DNA from 2 places in the Vibrio sp. genome. Region 1 is predicted to be linked to the other one. Evidence: predicted binding sites of a transcription regulator. Region 1 holds the regulator's gene; the other holds the start of a gene.
What was found. Region 1 encodes CRP, which controls carbon source genes, mostly activating them, when cyclic AMP is high. Its sites were predicted from a motif close to TGTGANNNNNNTCACA; they were not measured.
Positions count from the first base shown of each region.

Region 2: deoD (purine-nucleoside phosphorylase) is a predicted target of CRP. The motif match lies at 2,127-2,142, and genes of this name have one in related genera.

Region 1 is NZ_CFHWOM010000017.1:52,112-58,135, forward strand. It holds gene AC4MRV_RS11465 (aspartate aminotransferase family protein) at 1-836, shown strand, start outside; gene astA (arginine N-succinyltransferase) at 947-1,966, shown strand; gene astD (succinylglutamate-semialdehyde dehydrogenase) at 2,001-3,458, shown strand; gene AC4MRV_RS11480 (DUF1338 domain-containing protein) at 3,640-4,431, shown strand; gene crp (cAMP-activated global transcriptional regulator CRP) at 4,520-5,152, opposite strand; gene AC4MRV_RS11490 (phosphoribulokinase) at 5,394-6,024, opposite strand, start outside.
Region 2 is NZ_CFHWOM010000001.1:294,670-300,693, forward strand. It holds gene AC4MRV_RS01405 (transposase) at 1-1,252, opposite strand, end outside; gene deoD (purine-nucleoside phosphorylase) at 1,312-2,022, opposite strand; gene AC4MRV_RS01415 (YbgA family protein) at 2,369-3,319, shown strand; gene AC4MRV_RS01420 (MerR family transcriptional regulator) at 3,309-4,109, shown strand; gene phrB (deoxyribodipyrimidine photo-lyase) at 4,106-5,533, shown strand; gene AC4MRV_RS01430 (L,D-transpeptidase family protein) at 5,523-6,024, shown strand, end outside.

The sequences.
Region 1 (6,024 bases):
GTCCAGAGAAATCTGAGATCATCGCATTTAAACAAGGTTTCCACGGCCGCACATTCTTTACGGTAACGGTAGGTGGTCAAGCTGCATATTCTGATGGGTTTGGTCCAAAACCAGGTGACGTAACGCACCTGCCTTACAACGATGTTGAAGCACTGCGCGAGCATATCTCTGACCGTACGTGTGCCATTATGATGGAGCCGCTTCAAGGTGAAGGCGGCATCATCTCTCCAACAGACGAATTTGTTCAAACTGTTCGTGAACTGTGTGACAAACACAATGCACTGCTGATTTTTGATGAAGTTCAAACCGGTAATGGTCGTACTGGTCATTTCTATGCTTACCAAGGTTTAGGTGTTACGCCGGATATCCTAAGTACCGCTAAATCTTTAGGTGGTGGTTTCCCAATTGGCGCGATGCTAACGACAACGGAACTTTCTAAACACCTAAAAGTGGGGACTCACGGTTCAACTTATGGTGGTAACCCATTGGCGTGTGCTGTGGCAGAAGCGGTTGTTGATGTAGTGAGCGCACCAGAAACGCTTGCTGGTGTCGCTGAGCGTGAAGCCTTGTTCCGTGACGGCTTAGCTAAACTGAATGATAAATACCAAATGTTTGCAGAAGTTCGAGGTAAAGGTCTTCTGTTAGGTGCTGCACTAAACGATGAGTGGCAAGGCCGCGCTCGTGATGTGTTAGTCGCAGCAGGAAAAGAAGGTCTGATGCTATTGGTTGCTGGTGCAAACGTAGTACGTTTCACTCCATCACTTGTTATCAGTACCGAAGAAATTGAAGAAGGATTAGCACGTCTAGATAAAGCATTAGCGTCGCTAACAAAATAATTAAAACATCTAACTGAGCTAGGTAGTTATGCTTAGCTCGATTACCTATACCACCAGTTGTTCTCCAAGAAAGCTGGTGGTGTTGGTATGAGCATCAGGAGGGAGTATCGATGCTAGTTATTCGCCCTATCGCAATGTCGGATTACGACGCTTTACACACTTGCGCCGTAGAATCGGGTCACGGATTTACATCTCTACCAGTTAACGAAGAATTGTTAACTAATCGAATCACTCATTCAGAGTACAGTTTTACCAAGCCAGAAGTTACCGAGCCCGGTGATGAAGGTTACCTAATGGTTGGTTTTGATAGTGAAACTGGCGAAGTTGCAGGTTGTACTGGAATTGAAGCTTCGATTGGTTGGGATGTGCCATTTTACTCTTACCATATCAGTACAATCGTGCACTCATCAGCCAAGTTAGGCGTGAACAATGTAGTGAAGTTGCTGACGTTTGGTAACAACTACACAGGTTGTAGTGAGATTTGTACGCTGTTCCTGAGACCGACATTCCGTGGCGGTTTAAATGGTCGTCTGATGTCTAAGTGTCGATTTTTGATGATGGCAGAGCATCCACATCGCTTCTCTAAAACTGTCTTTGCTGAGATGCGTGGTGTTTCTGATGAAGAAGGCAATTCGCCATTCTGGCAGTGGCTGCAAGAGCACTTCTTCTCAATTGATTTCACTATGGCTGACTACCTAACAGGCATTGGCAAAAAAGGCTTTATTGCCGACCTCATGCCTAAGTTGCCCATCTACATCAACCTGCTGAGCAAAGAAGCGCAAGCGGTAATCGGTGAAGTACACGAGAACACGCGTCCTGCGCTCCGTTTGCTTGAAAAAGAAGGTTTCACTTGTCGTAACTATGTCGATATTTTCGATGGCGGCCCTACAGTTGAATGTGACGTGCGTAATATCGAATCCGTACGCCACTCGTTCCGTGCCAAGGTCACAGTGGCAGAGCATTCAAGTGCGAAGGATTTCTTGATTTCCAATACATCTTTTGAAGATTTTCGCGCGACGGCAGCGAAGGCAGCTTATGACCCAGAGACGGAATCGGTAATTCTTTCTCCTGAGGTCGCGGATGCACTCAAAGTAAGCGAAGGCGAATTCGTTCGAATGTTGGCTCAGTAAGCCTGAATATATAAAGAATCTGAAGGAAGAAGTTATGACACATTGGATTGCAGGTGAATGGGTAGCGGGTCAAGGTGAGTCGATGAGCTCACAAAGCCCATACAATAACGAAGTGATTTGGCAAGGCGACAGTGCAACGCCTGCGCAAGTTGAACAAGCGGTATTGGCAGCACGCAGTGCGTTTGTTGGTTGGAAGAAAATGAGCTTTTCTGAGCGCGAGGCGATTGTTTTAGCCTTTGCAGATAAAGTGAAAGAGAACAGCGAGCAGATTGCGGAAATCATTGCCAAAGAAACGGGTAAGCCAATCTGGGAAACACGTACCGAAGCGGCAGCAATGGCCGGTAAAATTGCTATCTCTATTCGTGCTTACCATGATCGTACGGGTGAAGCGCAGCGCGAAGCCGCGGGTAACCAAATTGTTTTACGCCATCGCCCACTAGGCGTGATGGCAGTCTTCGGGCCGTATAACTTCCCTGGTCATTTGCCAAATGGTCACATCGTGCCAGCACTATTAGCAGGTAACACAGTGGTATTTAAGCCTTCAGAGCAAACGCCACTAACGGGTGAGTTTGCGATGAAACTGTGGGATCAAGTAGGGTTACCAAAAGGTGTGATTAACCTAGTTCAAGGTGCCAAAGAGACGGGGATAGCGCTCGCTGATTCGAAAGGTCTTGATGGCGTGTTATTTACTGGTAGTGCAAACACAGGCCATATCCTGCATAAACAGTTTGCTGGTCAGCCAGGTAAGATGCTGGCTTTAGAGATGGGCGGTAACAACCCTATGGTTATCTCTGAGAGCTATGGTGACCTAGATGCGACGGTTTATACTATTATTCAGTCTGCGTTTATCAGTGCCGGTCAACGCTGTACCTGTGCACGTCGCCTGTATGTACCTGAAGGTGAGAAAGGTGATTTGCTAGTGAGCAAACTGGTAGAAGCGACCAACAAGATCCGTGTCGATCAGCCTTTTGCAGAACCCGCTCCATTTATGGGGCCTCAAATTTCAAAAGCAGCCGCTGACTTCATTCTTGCAGCTCAAGCGAACCTACAAAAGCTTGGCGGTGAGAGTCTAATCGAAGCGAAAGCAGGTGAAGCGGCGTTTGTTACTCCTGGCATCATCGACGTAACAGCGATTGCTGAGCTACCAGATGAAGAGTACTTTGGCCCACTACTGCAAGTTGTTCGTTACCAAGGTTTGGAAAAAGCGGTCGAACTGGCGAATGACACACGCTTTGGCTTATCGGCTGGCCTGGTGTCTACCGATGACAGCGAGTGGGAATACTTTGTTGACCATATTCGAGCAGGTATCGTAAACCGTAACCGTCAGCTAACCGGAGCGAGCGGAGATGCGCCATTTGGTGGTCCTGGTGCGTCGGGTAATTTACGCCCAAGCGCATACTATGCAGCAGATTATTGTGCTTATCCTATGGCTTCGATGGAAGGCGGTGAAACGTTACTACCTGCTACGCTTAGCCCTGGGGTAGAGCTATAACGAGATAAATTAGGGAATTCCCTTCTTGCCTTCCCGAGCCGGAAGGCACTTTAAACGTCACAGGTTGAAGGCTATCTAATCAGATTTTCTGGACACATTTGGTTAGATGGCCTCTTTTATATCTAAAAATAATACTAATAAGCTCTCTTTAACGTAAACAAACCCTATACAAGGAGGCGTTATGACGCCAGATGTTTTATTCCGACCGTTATGGAATGACTATATTCAACGCTTATGTCCCTCTGCTGAAAAAGTGCATCACCTCCTGCAAGAAGATGAAGCTCTGATCAACGACCATATTGCTTTGCGCACCTTTAATGTAGAGCCGTTAGGCATTGCCACGTTAGCTCAACCATTCCTTGACGCAGGTTACACACCTTGTGGCGACTATGTGTTTGAGAGCAAAAAGTTGGTCGCTAAGCACTTTGAGCACCCAGACCCAACTCAACCGAAAGTATTCATTAGTGAGTTGAAGGTAGAAGAGTGTTCAGCTGAGTTGCAGGCAATTGTGGCTAAATTGGTTGAGCAGGTCGATGCTTCTCAATTGCAAAGCCCAGAATTCTTGTATGGAGGACGTTTGTGGGATCTTAGCTATGCTGATTTCCAATCGCTGGCAAAAGAGAGTGAGTACGCCTCTTGGCTAGCTGCCCATGGTTATGGTGCAAACCACTTTACCGTGAGCGTGAACCAGTTAAGTGCGTTTGATGAAGTGGTTGGTGTGAATAACCACCTACGTGATGCTGGTTTTACCATTAATGAGTTTGGTGGTGAAGTGAAAGGTTCTCCAGATGTACTGCTGGAGCAATCATCAACCATGGCAGATAAAGTCGCAGTTACCTTTACTGAAGGGAGTGAAGTTATTCCAGGTGGCTTCTATGAGTTTGCTAAACGTTACCCAATGAGTAATGGAGAGCTTTACCCTGGGTTCGTGGCAGCATCTGCAGATAAAATCTTCGAAAGTACCAATGGATAAGCGAGAGAATCGATTATCTATTTGGTAGACCCCAAGAACAAAAAAGCCACCCAATGGGTGGCTTTTAAAATTTAGCAGTTAATCGAGATTAACGAGTACCGTAAACAACGATGGTCTTACCGTGAGCAGAGATTAGGTTCTGCTCTTCTAGCATCTTCAAGATACGACCTACAGTCTCACGAGAACAGCCAACAATTTGACCGATTTCTTGACGAGTGATCTTGATTTGCATGCCGTCTGGGTGAGTCATCGCATCTGGTTGCTTCGCTAGGTTAAGTAGCGTTTGAGCAATACGGCCAGTTACGTCTAGGAACGCAAGGTCACCCACTTTTTGGCTAGTCACCTGTAGGCGGCTTGCCATTTGCGCTGAAAGACGCATAAGGATATCTGGGTTTACTTGAATTAGCTGACGGAATTTCTTGAACGAAATTTCTGCAACTTCACAAGGAGATTTAGCACGAACCCATGCGGTACGCTCTTGGTCTTCTTCGAATAGACCAAGCTCACCGATAAAGTCACCTTGGTTTAGGTAAGAAAGGATCATTTCCTTACCTTCTTCGTCTTTAATAAGAACCGCTACTGAACCTTTTACGATGTAGTACAAAGTCTCAGCTTTCTCGCCCGCGTGAATTAGCGTGCTTTTTGAAGGGTACTTATGAATATGACAGTGTGAAAGGAACCACTCTAATGTTGGGTCGGTTTGAGGTTTACCTAGAACCATAATATCTCACTTCCTCTGCAGGGTACGCTTGCCGCTTTCCATGTTTTAGCAAAGCCTTAAATAGGCCTACTAGGATAAGAGCACTTTACAAATGCTGCAAGCCAACTTGTGTTTCGGTTACAAATAGTATCCTTTTTCGAAAACGATTTCTTGATTTTAATCGGGTACTACTTGGGTTTTACTACGCAAAACTGTGCACATGATCACGGTATGAAAAGTAATCGTGTTCTAGCCGTGAGTTCTAGCCAATTTTTCCCGTTTCGATCAGCTGTTGTAGGATTGGTCGAACGATCAATTCCATCGCAAAACTCATCTTGCCGCCAGGCACCACTAAAGTGTTATGGCGCGACATAAATGAGCCATCAATCATAGCCAATAGATATGGGAAATCGACATTCTTAATTCCGCGTAAACGAATTACCACAAAGCTTTCATCTAGACTTGGGATACCTTTAGCATTAAGTGGGTTCGATGTATCTACTGTTGGTACGCGCTGAAAGTTGATGTGTGTTCGTGAGAACTGCGGGGTGATGTAATTGAGATAGTCGTCCATCGAACGAACAATCGAGTCCATAACCGCTTCGCGAGAGTGGCCTCGATCACGGGTGTCACGGACGAATTTCTGTATCCACTCTAAGTTAACAATCGGCACCATGCCAATCAGAAAATCGACATGTTGAGCGACATTGACGTCACCATCGACGACACCACCATGCAGGCCTTCATAGAACATTACATCGGAATTTTCCGGTAGGTCTTGCCATGGTGTGAAAGTGCCCGGCATCTGGTTATAAGGTACTGCCTCGTCAAAGGTGTGCAGATAGCGACGTACCTGGCCGGTGCCTTCGTGGCCATATTTGCGAAAAAACTCA
Region 2 (6,024 bases), on a different contig from region 1:
TCGAAGCCTTGTGCAGCCAATGCTCAGGCTGATTGTGTTCACCCGCTAGGTAGCAAATACCTTTGGAATGTTGAGCGACAGTGCTTATGGCCCAGCGATCTCGCCACCATCCCATATGCACAATATCAATCTTGTTGATTTCATTGTCAGTATGCCAACCTTTATCTTCCTCAACATACATTAAGTCGATATTTTGGCGCTTAATACGCGGTAAACATACGCTAAGTGCCGCAGAGCGTAGTACGGGATCTTGAGGTAGATAGATGGATACCTGGCTCTCCTCCTGACACATATCGAGCACGTGAAGAAAATGCGCATAAGAGGTATAAGGTGGTCGAATTAACGCCCCTTTGGACGGGTAATTAAACACTGAAAGGTTGCCCATGGGATCTTCAACGTTGCCGCGTGCCAATATGGTTTGATATTGCTGATCAATCCTCTCTTTCAAAACAGGTGAAGGAGGCGGAACAGGCATGTTCGCTTCTGAAGAGTGTTCTCTTGAAACAAACCGAGAGGGTGTCGAATACGGATCATGATCTAGGCCACCAATAGGCTCTTCATTAGCCGAATAGTTAACGTGCTGACAAAGGATGTAGCCACTTTGGGCTTCCCCTGTCGCCATCCACAGTACCCCATTATTGCTTTTAGGCTGCAGTGAAACGTAGTGGGAGGCAAACTCGTATTTTTGCGCGTGGTTTACCCAGCGTGCATCGAACATCGCGAGCTTGCGACGGCATCGGCTCGCAATATGATCGAGATGATCATAAAACGTCTTTGGATTGATCTCTAGCTTGCGGCAGATTTCTCTCACCGAATAACCCATAAAGAGCAAGCCAAGTAGGTTTTCTTGGAATTGGAGTTTCTTGTTTGCGCCTGACCATTTGTCGACAAATGTGGTTTGGCAATTTTTACAGCGGTAGCGTTGGCGATCGCCACTATAACCGAAGGCGTGGTAGAGGTGTTTATGAGTGTGTACTGATAGCCCAAAATTTTCGCAGTCGTCGTTACGACACGCAGGGAGACCATCACTATGAAGGTGCCTTAACCGATGAAGCTCATTAAGAACTTCTTGGTTATTAAGTAAGGGGGGGAAAGCACCGCACTCCCGACAAACCATCGCAGGTCGTTTAGGGTTCGCATGCTGCACAACGTAACGATGTGCATCACTCAATCCAAAGTTGTCACACGCCAATGTTTTACAAAAGTTGAGCTGTAAACCGTCTGCTTCCTGTGGCAGTTTGCCAGTAGTCACTATCTCCCCCTCGGGATTATTCGGGCCACCAAGCTAAGCCTGGTGGCAAAAGGAATAAATTAAATGTTAATTGCAGTTTCTAGAGCAACTTTCATCATGTCGTTGAATGACTTTTGACGCTCTTCTGAACTTAGTTTCTCACCACGGATGATGTGGTCAGATACTGTTAGAATTGTTAGTGCTTTAGCACCTAGGTCTGCAGCAACACCGTAGATACCAGCTGCTTCCATATCTACACCAAGGATGCCTAGTTTTTCCATCTTCTCAAAGATGTCAGCTTCAGGAGTGTAGAAAAGGTCTGCAGAGAATACGTTACCAACTTTTACTGGTACTTCTTGAGCACGAGCTTGATTTACCGCTTCTTCTAGAAGGCCGTAATCAGCGATTGCAGCGAAGTCGTGGTTATTGAAACGGATACGGTTAACTTTAGAGTCAGTAGATGCGCCCATACCGATAACAACGTCCATTAGGTTTACGTCGTCACGTACCGCACCACAGCTACCTACACGAATAACATTTTTTACGCCGTACTCAGCGATAAGTTCGTGAACGTAGATACAGCATGATGGGATACCCATACCGTGGCCCATTACTGATACTTTTTTGCCTTTGTAAGTACCTGTAAAACCGAACATGTTACGTACGTCACATACTTGCTTTACATCTTCTAGGAATGTTTCTGCGATGTATTTAGCGCGTAGTGGGTCACCCGGCATAAGTACTGTTTCTGCAAAATCACCTGGTTGAGCGTTAATGTGTGGGGTTGCCATAGTTGATACTCCAAGTTTATTAGTCAATCAGTTTCCTGATTACCAATTTTGTTGATTCTGTTTAATCTGTTGAGGCAATACTAGCTAGATAAGCTAATGGTCCATGAGAAGTATGTCACAAAAGTCGGGTGTTGCACGGTAAATTTGGTGATTGATAACTTTTTCTGTTGAAATTGGTAATGCAATCGATTCGGAAAAACGATTGCTTATTTTTAGCTGATCCAAAAGCGTAAACGATCCGTACCAAAGCTATATTGTACAAAAAAATATTTTGTACAGCATGCGAGAGTCATGCTAAAACTTATACAAGAAATTAATTTGTACACCTTAAGGTGAGGGAATTAAAATGGCAGCTTCAATAAATATTGGTATCAGTTCGTGTTTACTTGGCGAGAAAGTTCGTTTTGATACTGGACATAAAATCAGCAACTTTGTGACGAAAGAGTTATCTCCGTATTTTAACTTTGTCTCCGTCTGTCCTGAAGTCGGAATGGGAATGCCTGTGCCAAGGCCGACCATTCGTCTTATGTCCAATGAAGAGCGCATAGAACTCGTAGAGACAAAAAACAATGAGATTAAACATACTGAGGCAATGTTGAGTTATTCGCGAACTAGAGTTGAGCAGCTTGGCAGCGAGCAGCTTTGCGGTTATATAGTTTGCGCTAAGTCGCCAACGTGTGGCATGGAACGAGTCAAAGTGTATAAAAAGGCAGGTGCGGAGAACGTCGGGGTAGGGTTGTATACGGCGGAGTTGATGAAGCAAATGCCTTGGTTGCCTATTGAGGAAGACGGACGCCTGAATGATCCCGTTCTTAAAGAAAACTTCATCACACGCGTTTTTACCCTGCATGATTTCTACGAATCGATTGGACCAACTCCAACACGTGGCGCATTGGTCAAGTTCCATTCCAGATACAAGTTGACTTTAATGGCTCACAATCCAATGGCATATAAAGATTTGGGACGTCTGGTGGCAGATATTGCAAACTACGATATTGATGACTTCTATTTCAAATACCGCCTTGAGTTGATGCAAGCGCTCGCGAGTCGTGCTAGCAGAAAGAACAACACTAACGTGCTAATGCATTTACAAGGTTATTTTAAACGAGATCTCGATAAAGCGAGTAAATCTGAGTTACGTCAGGTGATTGACGATTACCGTGTGGGTTTACTTCCTTTACTCGCCCCTCTCACTCTTATTAAACACTATCTGACTCATCATCCAGATGAGTATTTGCTGAATCAGAAATTTTTGAACCCTTATCCTCAGGAGTTACGTTTACGTTATGGATTGTGAGAAGAAGCTTTACGCGATCAGAGAAGTATCAGAGATAACAGGTGTGAAGCCCGTAACACTTAGGGCTTGGCAGCGTCGTTACAATCTTATTCAGCCTATTCGTACTAGCAAAGGTCATCGGTTGTATAGTGACGAAGACATCGCATTAATCCAAGCGGTACAGATGTGGCTGAGCAAAGGCGTCTCTATTGGCAAAGTTAAGAGTCTGATTGAACGTCAGGTTTCATCAGACGAAATGCCGACAGATGAGGCAACCGCGTTGGACGAAGTCGATGCGGTAATCGCTGCGTTGTCGAGCTTACACGTTACGAAAACGGAGTCTATCATCCATCAAGTAGTAAAAGAGTATCCGCTGGATACAGTGATTAGACAATTTATCCAGCCGACTACTGTCTCTTTAAGCGCGGTCAAAAAAGCTCTTCGAGTTTCTCAACTATCATTATTCAACGGCCTATTAACCAGCAAGTTAGAGAGCGTTGTTGAAGCAGAGAACAAAGCATCTCAACTAGGAAAGTGTCTGTTAATCAATCTAGGAAGTCGTGATCTACAAAGCCGAGTTTGGTCCGCTGAGTTATCAGAGCAAGGCTGGAATATGACGATTTTAGACGACATTGAAGAGGTGTCTGGACTCGGTAGTTATCCTCTTGCAGAGGCCTACAAACAGATTGCGCTCTTTAGCGTGCGTCCTCTTACATCACAACAACTTAAAGGTTTAGTTGGTTTCCGTGAGCAATGTGAATTACCTATTGTTTATTCTGAGCTTCTTCAACAAACGGAAGGTGGGGTATGAAGCTAGTCTGGCTTCGGCGCGATCTCCGTTCTATCGACAACACTGCGTTGATTGAGGCGCTTAACTCAGAAGAGCGTGTCGTGGCTGCCTACATAGCCACTCCCGAGACATGGGCTGAGCACAATCTAGCTCCGATTCAAGCTGATTTGATCTATCGACGCTTATTCGAGCTTCGAGTTCAATTACAGAAATTAAATGTACCTTTGCTCTACGCAGAGGTAGGTACATTTGAGCAATCTATCGCGCAACTGCAGGAGTGGTCGTCGCGTTATGGTGTCGCTGGTATCTGTTGGAATAAGGAGTACGAAATTAATGAATCGAGGCGTGATAAAGCCGTTAAGCGAGAGTTATCTCAAAACGGAATAGATTGTACTTCGTTTGACGATAAGTGCCTTCTTGCACCAGGAGCGGTATTAAATAAGCAGAATGAATACTTCAAGGTCTTTACGCCGTTTAAGAGAGCGTACCTAAGCAAACTCTCTACTACTCATTGGCAAGTCAGTAAACCGAGTGCATGCGTCTCTGCCGATAATTTTGATGATTTTGAAAAAGATCTGCTTCAAGAGTCGTCCTCTTTTTCTTATCCCAGGGTGTCGAGTTCCTTATATGACATCGATGACGAATCAATCCTCGCCAAATTGAGGCTGTTTGAGCGTGATGATATGGATGATTACAAGAAGCAACGAGATTTTCCCTCGCAAGATGGAACAAGTGGTTTATCTCCTTACTTAGCGATTGGGGCTCTTTCTGTTCGTCAATGTTTCGCTCGATTAGCTTTTCAACAAGCTTTGCCGCTTTCTGAAGGACGAGAAACTTGGCAGAGCGAACTGATTTGGCGAGAGTTCTACCAACACCTTCTTCATTTCGAGCCAAAACTGAGTTGCGGTGAAAGCTTTTCTGAGTGGGGCAGTTACTTAATTTGGTCTAACGAAACAAAATATATCGAAGCATGGAAAAATGGTCTTACCGGGTATCCGATAGTTGATGCCGCAATGAGGCAACTTAACCAAACAGGCTGGTTGCACAATCGACTAAGAATGATCGTAGCCAGTTTCTTGGTAAAAGATTTACTCGTCGATTGGCGGATCGGCGAGGCATATTTTATGAACCACTTGGTTGACGGCGATTACGCAGCAAATAATGGTGGATGGCAATGGTGCGCGTCAACGGGATGCGATGGGCAGCCTTACTTCCGCATTTTTAATCCTATTACTCAGGGGGAGAAGTTTGACCCTACAGGAGTTTTCGTTCGTCGTTGGATTCCTGAATTGGCTGAAGTGCCTGATAAATACGTCCACCAACCCTGGAAGTGGGATAGTGTAAAAGCGCTGTCATATCCTACACCAATAGTTGATCACAAGGTTCAAAGAGAGATAACCTTAGCAAACTACAAGAATGCTAAGGACGTTTTTAATGCTACGTAAACTCATTGCACTTGGTTGCTGTTTGTCTTTCCAAGTTTTTGCTGCGAGCTACGAATTGCCTGTAGAAGGCAGCAATATTGTTGGTCGTACGCAGTATCACCAAGTCGATGAAGGGGAAACACTTGCTGAAATAGCGAAGCAGTATGATGTGGGTTTTTTATCATTGATGGCAGCGAATAAAGGTGTTGATCCTTTTTTACCCCAGGCTGGATATGTACTCACTATTCCTACTCAGATAATCCTTCCTCACGTAGAACGTAAAGGGGTAGTGATTAACTTAGCTGAGCTGCGTCTTTACTATTTTGAGCCTAATACAAATTTGGTTCACATTTTCCCAGTAGGTATTGGCCGGGTAGGTAGAGATACGCCTGAGATGACAACAACCATTAGTCAGAAGCGACCAAACCCAACTTGGACTCCGCCTGCTTCTATTCGCAAAGAATATAAAGCTAAAGGGATAGAGTTACCTACGGTAGTACCCGCTGGGCCGG